Regions from separate parts of the Streptomyces sp. NPDC028331 genome, predicted to be linked through region 1. Evidence: riboswitches for the same ligand, from Rfam matches in the RefSeq annotation. Region 1 holds a riboswitch; each other region holds the start of a gene.

Region 1 (4,956 bases):
AGGATCTGGAAGCCGCCGCAGACGCCGAGGATCGGCCGCCCTTCCGCGGCCCTTCGGACGAGGGCGTCCGCGAGACCGCGCTCGCGCAGCCACTCCAGGGCGCGAACGGTGCCCCGGGTCCCCGGGATCACCACGAGGTCGGCGTCCGCCAGTTCCTCCGGCCGGTCCACGAACCGGACCACCACACCCGGCTCGGCGGCCAGCGCGTCCACGTCCGTGAAGTTCGACATGAGGGGAATCGCGCAGACGGCGACGCGCAGCACGTCCTCGCCGACGGGCGCGGTCACCTCGGACTCGCGGACCGCCCCCCGCAGGGACACCCTGAGTCCGTCCTCCTCGTCGATCCCGAGCCCGTGCCGGAAGGGCAGGACGCCGTAGGTGCGCCGCCCGGTGAGGTCCCGCAGCATGTCGAGGCCCGGTTCCAGCAGGCTGACGTCCCCGCGGAACTTGTTCACCAGGAACCCGGCGACGAGTTCCTGGTCCTCGGGCGACAGCAGCGCGACGGTCCCGAAGAAGGAGGCGAAGACACCCCCGCGGTCGATGTCGCCGACGACGAGGACGGGCAGCTTGGCGTTGCGGGCGATCCCCATGTTCACGATGTCGGTACGCCGCAGGTTGATCTCCGCCGGACTGCCGGCCCCCTCACAGATCACCGCGTCATACGTGCCCCGCAGCTCGGCCAGGCAGTCCAGCACGGTGCCGAGGAGCTGCTGCTGCCGCCCTCCGTGGTACCCGCGCGCGCTCAGCTCGCCGACCGGTTTGCCCAGCAGCACGACCTGGCTGCTCTGCTCGCCGCCCGGCTTGAGCAGCACGGGGTTCATCAGCGCGGTCGGCTCGATGCGGCACGCCTGGGCCTGCATGGCCTGCGCCCGCCCGATCTCGGCGCCCTCGCGCGTGACGAAGGAGTTGAGGGACATGTTCTGCGCCTTGAACGGCGCGACCTCGACCCCCTGCCGTACGAGCCAGCGGCAGATCCCGGCGGTGACGACGGACTTGCCGGCGTCGGAGGTGGTACCGGCGACGAGGAGTCCGCCGCTCATGACGTCCGTCCCTTCGCGAGAAGCCTTCGGGCCGCCAGGCGCCCGGCGACCGTGATGCCGAGCGCCAGCCCGCTCACGCGCCGGGAGAGCCGTACGGCCCGCTCGATGTCGTCCGTACGGACGGCGCGCCCCGCCGCGTTGAGCACGGGCCGGTGCTCCACGCGCCCCCCGTACGAGAGCGTCCCGCCCAGCCGCACGCCGAGGGCGCCCGCGAACGACGCCTCCACGGGGCCTGCGTTGGGGCTCGGGTGCTTCGCGGCGTCGGAACGCCAGGCCCGCACCGCGCCCCGCGGGTCGGGGCCCGCCAGTGCCGCGAGAATGGCGGTGAGCCGTGCCCCCGGCCAGCCCGCGACGTCGTCGAGGCGGGCCGAGGCCCATCCGTAGCGCCGGTAGCGGGGCGACTTGTGGCCGACCATGGCGTCGAGCGTGTTGACGGCGCGGAAACCCGCGAGGCCGGGCACCCCGGCGACGGCTCCCCAGGTGAGCGCGCCCACGACGGCGTCGGAGGTGTTCTCGGCGACGGACTCGACGACCGCCCGGGCGATCCCGTCCGCGTCCAGCGCTTGCGGATCCCGCCCGCACAGATGCGGCAGCCGGGCGCGCGCGGCCTCGACGTCCCCCGCTTCGAGGGCGCGCCCGATGGCCCGGGCCTCCCGGGCGAGCGACGTGCCTCCGACCACGGCCCAGGTGGCGGCGGCGGTCAGGGCCGTGGCGGCGGTACGGGAGGGGCGTACGGCGGACGAGGCGAGCGCCGCCAGCGTCACGGCGCCCCCGGCGCACACGGCGGTGTGCAGCGCGCCCCAGCCGCGGTGGTCCCGCCACAGCACCCGCTCCACGGCCGCCGCCGCCCGCCCGAACGCGGCGACCGGATGCCCGCGGCGAGGATCGCCCAGCAGGAGGTCACCGAGGAGTCCGGCGGCGGCGCCGTACGCGAAGACGCGATCGGCACCCATCGGCTCAGCCGACCGTGGGGTCGGTCAGGGCCCGGTGACAGAACCTCAATCGGCAGCCGCGCATGGCGATATGTCCTCACTCAGGGTGTCCACGCCCTGGTTCGACGAGACCGGCGGCGAGAGTTCCTGGCTCCCGGGGACCTCTTCCCCGGTGACAGTGGCGGGACCGCGCCGGACTCGCACCGGCTTCCTCTCCTGCCGCCGTACTGGCTCCGGCAGTCCACCACGCGCCCAGAACAGCCGTCAACTTGCTCTTGACCTGCGGTGCTGCGGTGTGCTGAGTTCCACACCGCTGAAATCACGTCAGTCACCCGAATCGGTGCTTTCGTGGCGAAGTGGCGGTCGCAGGGGGCGCGTTCCGGCGCATGACGCGAAACGGCGCACCGGCCCGGTGCTCGTCTTTCGCCGCCCGGCGGGGTGTGCTTTGCTGGCGGGACTCGAGAAACCCGGCAGTGGACGGCGTCCGAGCGAACCGTCCGGAGGACGGGAGGGACCCGCATGGGGGACAGGGCCAAGGAATTCTCGTCCGGCGCGGGAGGTCCCCACGCGCCGCACCCTTCGCTGGCGGCAGCGGCTCCGCTGGCGCTCTTCTCGCTGACGACGGGGATGTTCGCGGTCGGAATCGGTGCGCTGGCGGCACTGCTGGTGCCCGGAACCCCGGCGCGGGCCCTGGTCTGGCTGGTGGTCACCATCGCGGCCGCCACCTGCGCGGGGCTGTGGTGGGGCCTCACCCCGGTCACGGAGCGCCTGCGCGTACTGGGCCGGGCGAGGGCGGCCGTCCGGCAACGGGACTCGCGGACCCCTTGACCGCGGGGGCGGCCCTTTGAGCCCGGGGACGTGAGAAGCCCCCGCAGCACACCGCTGCGGGGGCGACTGCGGACTGCTCCCGCCGTCAGGCGACGATCAGGTGGATCCCGTACGCGACCGCCGCCGCGCACGCCGCGAAGCAGGCGTAGGCGCCGGTGGCCGCCAGGGCGGCCGTGCCGCCCCGGGCCGAGTCCTTCTTGGTGAGGCCGACGACGCCCAGGGTGAACAGGCCCACCAGGGCCACGGTGACCGCGAGGCTGACGCCGAAGACGGAGCCGAGGGCTGCCCAGTCGATCTTCATGAGTGGTGATTCCTTAAACCGTGGCGGCGGGAGCCGGCTCGGCGGAGGTGCCGGAGTCCGGGGCCGGGATGGTGGTCTGCAGGTCGGTGGTGGCGTCCGTGTCCGCCACGACGGTGCCGGGCGCCTCGACGGTGACCTCGGGGGCGTCGGCCGTGGTGACCGGACCCGCCGGGGGCGGGATGACCGCGGCGATCGCCGCGGTGACGACACCCGCGGGCTCCGTCTCGACGTCGTTGACGTTGTCGACCGTGACCGGCTTGCGGCGGGACAGGGTCCAGATGACGCCGGCGCCGGCGACCAGCAGTACGCCGGTGGTGGCCGTGCCCCAGGTGCCCTGCTTGGTGAGGAGTTCGGCGCCCGCGCCGACCAGGCCGGCCGCCGGGAGCGTCAGAACCCACGCGGCGAGCATCCGGGTCGCGGTGGACCAGCGGACCACGCCGCCCTTGCGGCCGAGGCCCGCGCCCATGACGGCGCCGGAGCACACCTGGGTGGTGGAGAGGGAGAAGCCGAGGTGCGAGGAGGCGAGGATCGCGGTCGCCGCGCTGGTCTGGGCGGCGAAGCCCTGCTGCGGCGCCAGGTCCGTCAGGCCCTTGCCGAGGGTGCGGATGATGCGCCAGCCGCCCAGGTAGGTGCCGAGCGCGATGGCCAGGCCGGCCGAGACGATGACCCAGGTGGGAGGGTTCGAGCCGGGGGCGATGACGCCGCCGGTGACCAGGGCCAGCGTGATGATGCCCATCGTCTTCTGCGCGTCGTTCGTGCCGTGGGCCAGGGAGACCAGGCCGGCCGAGGCGATCGACCCGGCGCGGTAGCCCTTCGCGGTCGCCTTGTCGTCGGCGCGGCTGCCGATCACGTACGACAGGCGGGTGGCGAGCATCGAGGCGAGGCCCGCCACGACCGGCGCGGCGACCGCGGGGATCAGGACCTTGGTGACGATCGTCGAGCCGTTCACCGCGGACCAGCCCGCGGAGGTGACGGCGGCACCGATCAGACCGCCGAAGAGGGCGTGGGAGGAGCTGGAGGGCAGACCGAGGAGCCAGGTCAGCAGGTTCCACAGGATGGCGCCCACCAGGGCCGCGAAGATCACTTCGACGCGTATGCCCTGTTCGTTGATGATGCCGCCGGAAATGGTCTTGGCGACCTCTACGGAGAGGAAGGCGCCGAGGAGGTTCAGCGCGGCGGACATCGCCACCGCCGTCTTGGGCCTCAGGGCGCCGGTCGAGATGGTGGTCGCCATCGCGTTGGCTGTGTCGTGGAAACCGTTCGTGAAGTCGAACACGAGAGCGGTGACGATCACGATTCCGAGGAGGAGCGTGATGTGTTCCATTTACCCAGGCTTCTGTGGGAGGTCAGTGGCTGTTGGACCGTAGGCAACCTGGGTGAACAGAAGATGAACTGAGACGGGCTGGAGGGTGTACCAATCGGCGTGCCGACGTTCCGTTTGTGACCGGGTGGCGCCGGCCGCGGCATCACCTGCGGCCCGCGGCGGCCACCAGGGCCCGGCCGGTACCCACAGGGGCCCCGCTCCGGCCGGTCCCGGGCCGGGCGGAGAGATTTCCGTCACCCCCTGGCAGGATCACCGCATGGCCGATCAGCGACCGCGACCCGACGCGGGGGACCCACATCAGGACGTACCGGACGGGCGGGGGCCGGAGACCCCGGCAGCGGGGCCGGACCTGGCACGGGCCTGGGAGCAGCTCGTCGCGACCGCCCGCCGCACCGTCGCCGACGGACTGGTCGTCGGCACCTCCGGCAACGTCTCCCTGCGCGTCGGCGACACCGTGCTGGTCACCCCCACCGGAGTGCCGTACGAACGGCTGACGCCGGGCGACGTGGTCGGGGTCGGCCTCGACGGCCG
Region 2 (4,956 bases), on a different contig from region 1:
GCTTCCGGCAGCGCTTCGGGGCAGGGCGGTATCCGAGGTGCGTCGACATGGACCTTGCACGGATATGCCTGCCGAAGCTGGTCAGAGACCGACTGTGCCGGGGCCGCGCAGCGGCGTGACCACGGGACGGCCGTCGGTGTCCGTCGTCACCGACACCCGTGCCGCGTACACACGGGCGATCACGTCCTCGGTGATGACCTCGGCAGGCGTGCCGCTCGCCGCGACGCGTCCCTTGTCGAGCAGGACCAACCGCTCCGCGTACTGTGCGGCCGTGGTGAGGTCGTGCAACGTGGTGACCACGGTCAGGCGCCGCGTGCCGCGCAGCTCGTCCACGAGGTCGAGAACGTGCTGCTGGTGTCCGAGGTCGAGCGCGGAGGTGGGTTCGTCGAGGAGCAGCAGCCGGGGTTCCTGGGCCAGGGCCCGGGCGAGCGCGGCGCGTTGCCGCTCGCCGCCGGAGAGCACGGACAGACGGCGAGCGGCATGGTGGGTGAGGTCGAGCGCGGCCAGCGTGCGCGCCGCGGCCTGGCGGTCGCGTTCACCGGGGCTCGCGAGGTAGCCGAGGTGGGGCGTGCGGCCCAGCAGCACGTACTCCTGGACCGTCATGTCCGGCGGCAGTACGGGTGCCTGCGGCACGTAGGCGATCAGCCGGGCCCTCTCCCGGGCGCGCAGGCGCCCGACGTCGGTGCCGCCGACGACGACCGTGCCGCGATGGGGGAGCAGACCGGCGACGGCGCGGAGCAGCGTCGACTTGCCCGCCCCGTTGGGGCCGATCAGCGCCAGCCAGCCGCCCGGGGCGAGGGCGAAGGACACCGCGCGCACGACCGGGGCGCGGTCCAGGTCGACATCGAGCCCTGCCACGTCGAGCCCGTTTCCGGCGAGTTCGCTCATGTGCGCACCGACCGGGTGGAGCGCAGGATCCATAGGAATGCCGGAGAGCCGATCAGTGCGGTGACGACGCCGATGGGCAGTTCGGCCGGTGCCACAACGGTGCGGGCCAGAGCGTCGGCGAGGACCAGGAATCCGGCGCCGAACAGCAGGGACAGCGGAAGGACGAGCCGATAGGAGGCGCCGGCCAGTCGGCGCACCGCATGCGGAACGACGATCCCGACGAAGCCGATCAGCCCGCTCACCGCCACGGCGCTCGCCGCGGCCAGTGCGCAGGCGGCCACGACGGCCAGCCGGATGCGGCCCGGGTGCATGCCGAGGGCGCGGCTCTCCTCGTCGCCGACGGACAGCACGTCGAGATGGCGGCCGTGCAGCAGCACGACCACGACGGCGGCCGCCGTGTAGGGCAGGATCTCCACCGTCTGGTGCCATGTGGCGGCGGACAGGGAGCCCAGCAGCCAGGAGTAGACCTGCTGGATGTCCTGGCTGGAGCGCTGGAGGACGTAGGTCTGGACGGCGGTCAGGAACATCGAGACCGCCAGTCCGGCGAGCAGGAGTGTCGAGGTGCCCGGCCCGCCCGCCACGCCGGCCAGGTAGGCGATGGTGACCCCGGCCAGCGACCCGACGAACGCGGCCACGGGCACGGCCGCCGGTGCCGTACCGCCCAGGGAGACGATGGCGACCGTCGCGCCGAGGCCGGCACCCGCCGACGCGCCCAGCAGCGAGGAGTCGACCAGGGGGTTGCGGAACACGCCCTGGTAGCCCGCGCCGGCGAGCGAGAGCGCGCCGCCGACCACCGCTGCGAGCACCACGCGTGGCAGCCGGATCTGGAAGAGCACGGCACTCTCCAGCGGGCTGAGCCCCGAGGGCAGATGGACCCACGGCACCCGGTCCAGCAACGCGGTGGCCGTCGCCAGCGGACTGACGGCCGCCGCCCCCGCCATCGCACCGACAAGCACCGCGGCGGCGAGGAAAGCCACCGCGATTCCGTAGACCCGCACGGTGCGAGAGCGCGTTCCGACCCTGCTCACAGCCACTGCCCGCCTCGCGTCACCGGGCGGAGGCCTTCTGGACCGCCTGCGCGATCTGCGCGACCAGTTGGGGCAGACGCGGGCCCCAGCGGGAGGCGACGTCAGCGTCCAGGCTGATGATCCTCTTGTTCTTCACCGCCGGAATCCCCGACCAGCCGGGCCGGGCCGCGACGATCGCAGGGGTCTGCCCGCCGTCGGACGACCCGTCCGAGAGGAATATCAACTGCGGCTGCGCCGAGACGATGTACTCCTGGGCCAGCTCGGGATATCCGCCGTCGGAGGCCTTGTCCGCCTTGTCGGCGATGTTCTTCAGGCCGAACAGGGATGCTATCTGTCCGACGAAGGTCGAGGAGGTCACCGAGTAGTAGGGGCTGGCACCCAGCTCCCAGTAGTAGCTCAGGTTCGCATGGTCGGAGCCGGCCTGCTTGACCGTGGCGGCTATCGCGGACTTCATACCGGCGACGGATCGTGCGGCCTGCGCTGCGTGGCCGGTGGCCCGGCCGAGCTGCTCGATCTGGCGGTAGGCGTCGTCGATTGTCGCCGCCGCAGGCTCGATCAGCACGGGCACGTCCAGCTTGCGCAGTCCGGCGACCAGTCCGCCGGAATCCTGCGAGGCGACGACCAGGTCCGGGTCGTACTTCACGATCGCCTCGATGTTCGGGGTCAGTCCGCTGAGACTGGTGACTGGCGCGCCGGCCGGATGGTCGGAGTTCGCGTCCACCGCGACGACCTGCTTGCCTGCGCCGATGGCGTACAGGTCCTCGGTCGCGGTCGGTGAGAGCGACACGATGCGCCGCGGTCGGCTCTTGACGGTGACCTTGCCGTTCGCCGGAGTCACCGTCACGGGGAACGACGCGGCGGCGGACGATCCGGATGCCGAAGCGGTCGACGCGGCGGTGCCGGAGCTCTTGGAGCTGCAGCCGGCGACGAAAGCCACGGCCGCGATCAGGGCGGTTGCCGCCGACAGGGCGTGGACGAGCGGCTTGCGCCGACGAGGCCGAAGCCGGACAGGTCGCCGAAGCCGAGCAGGTTGGTGTGCCATGCGGCACTTCCTCCCGAAAGCACGGGAAGAAGCCAATCCGTCGACGGGCCGCGTCGAACGCGCGCCGACGGAGACGGATCGCCCTTCCCACGAGGGTCGATGTCGTAGCGCGGCAGGAGGCGACCTGGCTTGGGCCCTGGTTGAGGCGGCCCTCACAGTTGCGGGACAGCGCCGGACTGGCCCGCATGGCACGGGCGTCACCGGCTTCGCTGCCTGACGCGCTGCCGGAAAACCTGCATGACCATGCAGATTTCCGACCGCCGCACACTAGCACGTCGGCCGCTTTCCGGACCGACGCGGTGTCGGGAGGGCAAGCCGCTGCCCGGCGGCTTCAAGCTCGGCATCAACCCCGGACTGGTCGACGCCCACGGCCCGACCGGCCACATAGCAGGCTTGTTGTCATGTACGAGGTTTGACGCCGGAAGGTCGTTCTCTCACCTCTTGACGGCCTCTACGATCTGCTGGGCAGCCTGGGCGGGTGTGAGGTGTGTGGTGTCGACGACCTCCGCTTCGGCGTGCAGCCACGTTCGGGCCGCCTCCGCGTAGGGCTCGAGGTATTGGAGACGGAACGGGGAGTTGGGGCCAAGAACGGTGTCGCGCGCGATGCGCCCGCGGAGGGTCTCCTGGTCGGCATGGAGGACGAAGTGCCGGACGGGAATGGCGTGCTGGGCAAGGCCCGAGCTGATCTCGCGCCAGTACTGCTCGACCAGGATCGTCATGGGCATCACCAGGATGCCGCCGGTGTAGTCGAGGACGCGTCGGGCGGTCTCGACCACGAGGGGCCGCCACGGCGGCCAGTGCTGGAAGTTGTCCGTCGCGGGCAGTCCCGGCTTGATGTCCATGAGTGTCTCGCCGACTTTCTCGGCGTCGAACACCCGTGAGTCCGGGAGCATCCGCTGCACGAGCGCACTGGTCGTCGTCTTGCCGGCGCCGTGGGTGCCGTTGAGCCATACGATCACGAGAATCGAGGCTAGCCCCGACGGGCCGCGGGTGACCGATGGTCTGCGGAAGAAACACGTGTGACAAGCCGAATGCCTCGTTGGCGACAATGACGCTGCCTCAACCGGTCGGGCCGGGATCGTTCTCCTACTATCTGTTCGCCCTGCACGGCGGTGAGGGCACGGACTCCCGCCTGCGCTTCTGGCAGGGTCTGCGCGAGGACTCCGAGCGAGATCCGGAGTGGATGGCCCGGTACTTCAGCCCGTTCACCCTCTACCAGCCGGCCGAGGGCAAGGGCCTGATCATGTGGGGCAGGTCGGAGACGGCGGGCAGGTTCTACTGGCTCGCCGACAGCACGGCCGACCCCGCCACCTGGCCGCTGGTCGCATGGCTGGAATACGGTGAGCAGTGGCACCAGCTCGCCATGTCCGTCCCCGAGTTCATCTACCGGACGATCGCGGACGCCGGGTTCCAGCCGTTCACGGTCGCGGATCCCCAATTCCCCGCGGCCTTCTATCCCGCGGAGGACAAGGCGCCGCACGAGCGACCGGAGTGAGGCGGCGGCCGACCGGCCGACCGCGACCGCGTACCGGGAACGAGCGACCGGGCCCCGCCATCGCGGCGGGGCCCGGTCCTTTGCCGCAATCCGCGCCGTTGCGCGGGGTTCGGCCAGAGCCCCTGCAAGACGACCCCGGGTTGGCCCGCCGGCCCGTGCCCGGTGGCGCCCAGCGAGCCGAACAGCTCGACACGTACGTGGCTCGTCTCCTCCAGCAGGCCGTCCTGCTCCAGGGCGTACGCGAAGGAGTGCGCAGCACGCATGGGGCCGACGGTGTGGGAGCTGGAGGGGCCGATGCCGACCTTGAACATGTCGAAGACGCTGATGCTCATCCGGTGCTTCCCCGGTACTCCGTGCAGGCGTCGAGCAGCCAGGTGGCGAGGTAGGACGCGAACGAGGCGCGCACCAGCAGCCAGACGCTGGACGCTCCTTCTCCTCGCACCACGAGGGTGACCGGCGCCTGGGCCAGCAGCGTGGTCGGGCAGGAACCGACGGGTGTCACC
Region 3 (4,956 bases), on a different contig from region 1:
GCCACGGACGGCGTGCTCACCTTCCGGGTGCCCAATGAGGAGGACACCGCCGCGACCACCAAGGTGCAGGTCTTCCTGCCCACCGACCACCCGGTCCTGGGCGTGCTGGTCACCCCGCAGGACGGCTGGACGGCGCAGGTGACCACCACCAAGCTCAAGACACCGGTCAAGACGGACGACGGCACCATCACCGACGCGGTCTCCCAGATCACCTGGACCGGCGGCCGCATCCGGCACGGCCAGTACCAGGACTTCAACGTGGCCTTCGGTCAACTCCCGGACAACACGGACAAGTTGACGTTCAAGACGCTGCAGACCTACTCCGACGGAAACGTCGTCCGCTGGATCGAGGAGGCCCAGAAGGGGCAGGACGAGCCGGAGAACCCGGCGCCGGTGCTCAAGCTGACCGCCCAGGGCACGGCGGAGGGCGGCGGTTCCACCGCGGCTGAAGCCGGCACCGAGGAGAAGCCGAGCGCCGCCACGACGAAGGCCGCCGCCACCAGTGACTCCACCGCCCGGGGGCTCGGCATCGCCGGTCTGGTCGTCGGCGTGCTCGGGCTGGCCGCCGCGGGCTTCTCCCTCGCCCGCGGCCGCACCGCCGGATCCTCCGAATCCACCGGCTCCTCCGGCACCTCCGCGTCCGAGTGACCGGGGCCCCGCCCCGTCGGCGTCACCCGCCGTCGGCGGGGCGGGGGGCCCAGCGCTCCTCGACCTTCGCCAGCCGCCAGTACGCGAGGGCCGCCGCCCACACCACGACGAACAGCCCGACGATGACGAAGCCCACGTTGTCGAGGTCGAGCCCGGCGATCCAGCCCGTCACCGCGTCGTGCAGGTCGAGCTTGTCGTGCAGCACTCCGACCAGCTCGATCGTGCCGATCAGGAAGGCCACCGCGATCGACAGACCGGTGATGGTGAGGTTGTAGAACACCTTGCGCACCGGGTTGGAGAACGCCCACTGGTAGGCGAAGTTCATGAACGTGCCGTCGAGGGTGTCGAACAGGCTCATCCCGGCCGCGAACAGCAGCGGCAGGCACAGGACGGCGTACCAGGGCAGCCCGGCCGCCGCCCCGCTGCCCGCCATCACCATCAGCGTGACCTCGGTCGCCGTGTCGAAGCCCAGGCCGAACAGGAAACCGAGCGGGAACATCTGCCCGGGGCGGCTGATGGACCTGGTGAGGCGGCCCAGGATGCGGTTCATGAACCCCCGGGAGTCCAGGTGCTGTTCGAGCTCCGTCTCGTCGTACGCCCCCGCCCGCATCGCCCGGAACACCCGCAGGATGCCCACCAGCGCCACCAGGTTGAGGGCCGCGATGAGGTAGAGGAACGAGCCGGAGATCGTCGTGCCCAGCACCCCGAGCACCTGGTGCGTACGGGAGTCGTCGTTCATCAGCCGACCGGCCAGCCGGGTGCCCCCGGCGATCAGCGCGGCGAGCACCACCACCACGCTGGAGTGCCCGAGCGCGAACCAGAACCCGACCGACACCGGGCGCTTGCCGTCCGCCATCAGCTTGCGGGTGGTGTTGTCGATGGCGGCGATGTGGTCGGCGTCGAAGGCGTGCCGCATGCCCAGGGTGTAGGCGGTGACGCCGAGTCCGACGCCGAACGCCTTGGAGCCGACCTGGTAGTGCTCGGGCGCGACCAGCAGGAACAGCACCCCGAACGCCGCCACGTGCAGGGCCGCGACCACCGCCAGCAGTCCGGCGGTCCGCAGGGTGTCCTCGCGCCGCCAACGGAAGGAGGCGGCCTTGGGCAGGGCAGGGTCGGTCAGGGTCATGCGGTCACGCTCCAGCACCTCGTGGATCACTTCGTGAGATGCCGTGGCCGGTCTCCTGGCTGACGGATCACCGCGCCCGCCCCAACCTTCCCGGCCGACGTGCAGCCAGTGGCGCCACCCGCTGGAGGCGGGCGGCACGGGACGGGAACTCCCCGATCACAGTGGCGAGGGCCGCTCCGGCCTGAGCCCCTGGGGGCTTTCACCGGTCTTCCCGAACACCACGGCCCGCCCACCTTAGGGCCGGCCCCGGAACGCCTGCAAGACTGCACAGTTGCGCAGGTATTCCGGGGTATCGAAGATCACACAGCGGACCTGGGAGAATGTGCGCATGCATCTCGTCCCCGCCGACCGCGCCGGCAGGCGCACCATCGACGGCCACCGGGTCTGCGAGGCCATCGAGGCCATCGGCGCCCCCGAGGCCGTACGCACCTGGGCCGAACGCTTCTCGCTGCTGGCCGACCCCGGCCGGCTCGCCCTGCTGCTGGCCCTGCACCGGGCGGGCCCGCTCGCCGTCTCCGATCTCGCGGTGGCCACCGGCATGAACGACCCGGCCGTCTCGCAGGCGCTGCGGCTGCTGCGGACGGCCGAGGTGGTGACGGGTGAGAAGGAGGGGCGGATCGTCCGTTACCGGGTGACCGATCCCGTGGTGAACGAGCTGCTGAAGCAAGTCACCTGACGAACTCTCACCTCAACGCTCCCTCACCCCACCCTTGGTCCTCACTTCTTGGGTGAGGGCTTGGACTTGACCTTGTGCTGCGCCAGGTGGATGTCCTGGCTCGACAGCGTCAGCGGCGACCCGGTGAAGGCGCGCAGCCGGACCCGGGCGCCCTTCTTGGGGACGGCGAAGCCCTTGCCCGGCGCCTGGATCCGGTAGGTGGCGGTGGCGTGGGCACCGACGGACGACGGGCCCTGGAGCACCTTCCACCAAAGGCTCATGCCCTGGCCGGTGGTCACCATGAAGTGGGGCTGGACGGCGGAGTCACCGGTGTTGTCCACACGGACGGTGAGCGTCTTGACGGTCGCGGCCTTCCGGGTGGAGCCGATGGCCTGCATGCGCAGCGGCGGTTCCCCGGTCGCCGCGAGCGTCACGGCCAGCAGAGCCGGTACCACCAGGGCTCCGGCCAGCACCATGCGGGCCGTCCGCCGGCCGTGCAGCAGCCGCGGCTGCCAGGCGGTGGCGAACGCGGAGGACGGCACGGTGACGGCGGCCGCCAGCCACAGCGGCGTCATCAGCAGGTAGTAGCCGTCCTGCGAACGGGTCGCCAGGAAGAACGCGCACCAGGGCAGCACCGTCGCCGCCGGGCCCAGCCGCCGCACGAACAGCACGAACAGCGCCAGCAGACCCGCCAGCAGCAGCATGCTCGCGTGCGAGTACCAGCTCAGGCGGTCGCTGCCGTCGGTGAAGTACAGGGAGATGTCGACCAGGCCCTGGCCGTGGATGATGGCGCCCTGGGTGATCGGCAGCGCGATGCCCTCGAGCCAGGTGCGCGGCTCGGTCACGATGAAGTACGCGTTGATCAGCAGCCAGGTCCCGACCGCGATGCCCACGATCCGCCCCACGGCGAGGGCCGCCGCACGAGCCCCCAGCTCACCGCGCCGCACCGCGTAGACGCCGGCGAGCAGGAACGGCGTCAGGAACCACGGCAGTTGCTGGGCGGCGCAGGCCGCGCCCAGGCAGGCCGCCCGCGCCCAGTCGGCCGGCCCGCCCGTGCCCATCCGTGTCCAGCGCACCACCACCGGGATCAGGAAGGCCAGCGCGACGACCGCCGGGTAGCCGAGCCGGGCGTACATCGGGATCATGCCGAAGCCCAGGCACACCATGGTGGCCGCCGAGCGCCACGGCGCCGGCAGCATCTTCCACATGACGACCGCGCCGAGGGCGATCGCGGTGGTCGGGACCAGGACCTCGGGCAGCGCGCCGTGACCGATCCGCAGCAGCGGCGCGGTCAGGAGCGCGGTCAGCGGCGGATAGCCGTAGGTGTAGTCGTAACCGCCGTCCACGGTCGGGGTGTAGGCGACGGTGGTGTGGTGCCCGAACAGCCAGGGCCAGGCCTGCCCGTACATCGGGTTGCCGTGCAGCAACTCGCGGGCGGCCTGGATGGTGAGGATCGACTCGTCGCTGTAGTCGTGCAGCACGGCGGACGCGCAGTACAGAAGCGTGATCGCCGTCACCAGGACCACGAGATCCAGCCGGGCCAGCGAGCGGGTGCGCCGCACCACCAGCGTCAGCACGCCCGTGACCAGGATCGACGCGTAGCAGACGGAGATCACCGCGGCGATCGGCGGGTGATGGCTGGCGGCGGTGTTCCACACGTTGCGCGTGTTGATCAACAAGCTGATGTTCGCGAGCAACGTCAGTACGCGGTGCCACTGCGCGGGAGCCCGGTCCGGCTCGTTCTCGCCCCGCGCCACCAGCGGGAGCGCCCACCGGACCCTTGTCGACGGCTTCACTTCTGCCACATGCACGCAAGGACGCTAGGAGGAGATCATGAACGACGAGCGCCCGGTGGTGAAGAACGCGGTGGCAGCGGGGTGAAGAGATCCCGTACGGAGGGTTGCGTTCGGCGGCGGTTCTCTTCCGGTTGACCGCGACTTGGTCCACGCCTCAGTAGACGTCCCGCACATACCGCTTCTCCGCCGCGAGCTGCTTCACGAACGCGGCCGCCTCCGCCTCGCTCAGACCGCCGTGCAGGACGGCGATGTCCCGCAGCGCCTGGTCGACGTCCTTGGCCATGCGGGAAGCGTCCCCGCAGACGTAGAAGCGGGCGCCGTCCCGGAGCCAGTGCCACAGCTCGGGGCCGTGCTCGCGCATCCGGTCCTGGACGTACACCTTGGCGCGTTGATCGCGGGAGAAGGCGGTGTCGAGACGCGTGAGCACGCCGTCCTCGCGCAGCTTCGTCAGCTCCTCCTCGTAGTAGAAGTCGGTGGCGCGGTGCTGCTCGCCGAAGAACAGCCAGTTCGGCGCGGTGTGCCCCAGTTCCCGGCGTTCCTGGAGGAAGCCGATGAAGGGGGCGACCCCGGTGCCCGGCCCGACCATCACCATCGGGGTCGAGCCGTCCGCCGGCGGCCGGAAGTGGGGCGAGCGCTGCACGAAGACCGGCACCGGCGTGTCCGGTTCCGCGTCGGCGAGGAAGCCGCCGCACACCCCGGCCCGCGGCCGCCCGCTCAGACCCTCGTAGCGC

What was found. Region 1 has a riboswitch for cobalamin ahead of ACZ4SW_RS04310 (cobalamin biosynthesis protein). Riboswitches for the same ligand answer to the same signal wherever they lie in the genome.
Region 2: linked by a shared signal. The riboswitch ahead of ACZ4SW_RS27810 (ABC transporter substrate-binding protein) and the one ahead of ACZ4SW_RS04310 (cobalamin biosynthesis protein) in region 1 are both predicted to bind cobalamin.
Region 3: linked by a shared signal. The riboswitch ahead of nicT (Nickel transporter NicT) and the one ahead of ACZ4SW_RS04310 (cobalamin biosynthesis protein) in region 1 are both predicted to bind cobalamin.

Annotation. Positions count from the first base shown of each region.
Region 1 is NZ_JBVHTR010000003.1:50,155-55,110, reverse strand. Features, by position in the region: gene ACZ4SW_RS04315 (cobyric acid synthase) at 1-1,040, opposite strand, end outside; gene ACZ4SW_RS04310 (cobalamin biosynthesis protein) at 1,037-1,993, opposite strand; cobalamin riboswitch at 2,094-2,234, opposite strand; gene ACZ4SW_RS04305 (hypothetical protein) at 2,492-2,800, shown strand; gene ACZ4SW_RS04300 (hypothetical protein) at 2,886-3,101, opposite strand; gene ACZ4SW_RS04295 (inorganic phosphate transporter) at 3,115-4,425, opposite strand; gene ACZ4SW_RS04290 (class II aldolase/adducin family protein) at 4,682-4,956, shown strand, end outside.
Region 2 is NZ_JBVHTR010000022.1:15,843-20,798, forward strand. Features, by position in the region: gene ACZ4SW_RS27800 (ABC transporter ATP-binding protein) at 82-888, opposite strand; gene ACZ4SW_RS27805 (FecCD family ABC transporter permease) at 885-1,865, opposite strand; gene ACZ4SW_RS27810 (ABC transporter substrate-binding protein) at 1,936-2,853, opposite strand; cobalamin riboswitch at 3,057-3,210, opposite strand; gene ACZ4SW_RS27815 (AAA family ATPase) at 3,393-3,917, opposite strand; gene ACZ4SW_RS27820 (hypothetical protein) at 4,007-4,453, shown strand; partial or broken gene ACZ4SW_RS27825 (serine dehydratase beta chain) at 4,570-4,785, opposite strand; gene ACZ4SW_RS27830 (sarcosine oxidase subunit gamma) at 4,782-4,956, opposite strand, start outside.
Region 3 is NZ_JBVHTR010000009.1:72,614-77,569, reverse strand. Features, by position in the region: gene ACZ4SW_RS15635 (YcnI family copper-binding membrane protein) at 1-648, shown strand, start outside; gene nicT (Nickel transporter NicT) at 671-1,774, opposite strand; cobalamin riboswitch at 1,803-2,012, opposite strand; gene ACZ4SW_RS15625 (ArsR/SmtB family transcription factor) at 2,103-2,450, shown strand; gene ACZ4SW_RS15620 (hypothetical protein) at 2,492-4,186, opposite strand; gene ACZ4SW_RS15615 (molybdopterin-dependent oxidoreductase) at 4,380-4,956, opposite strand, start outside.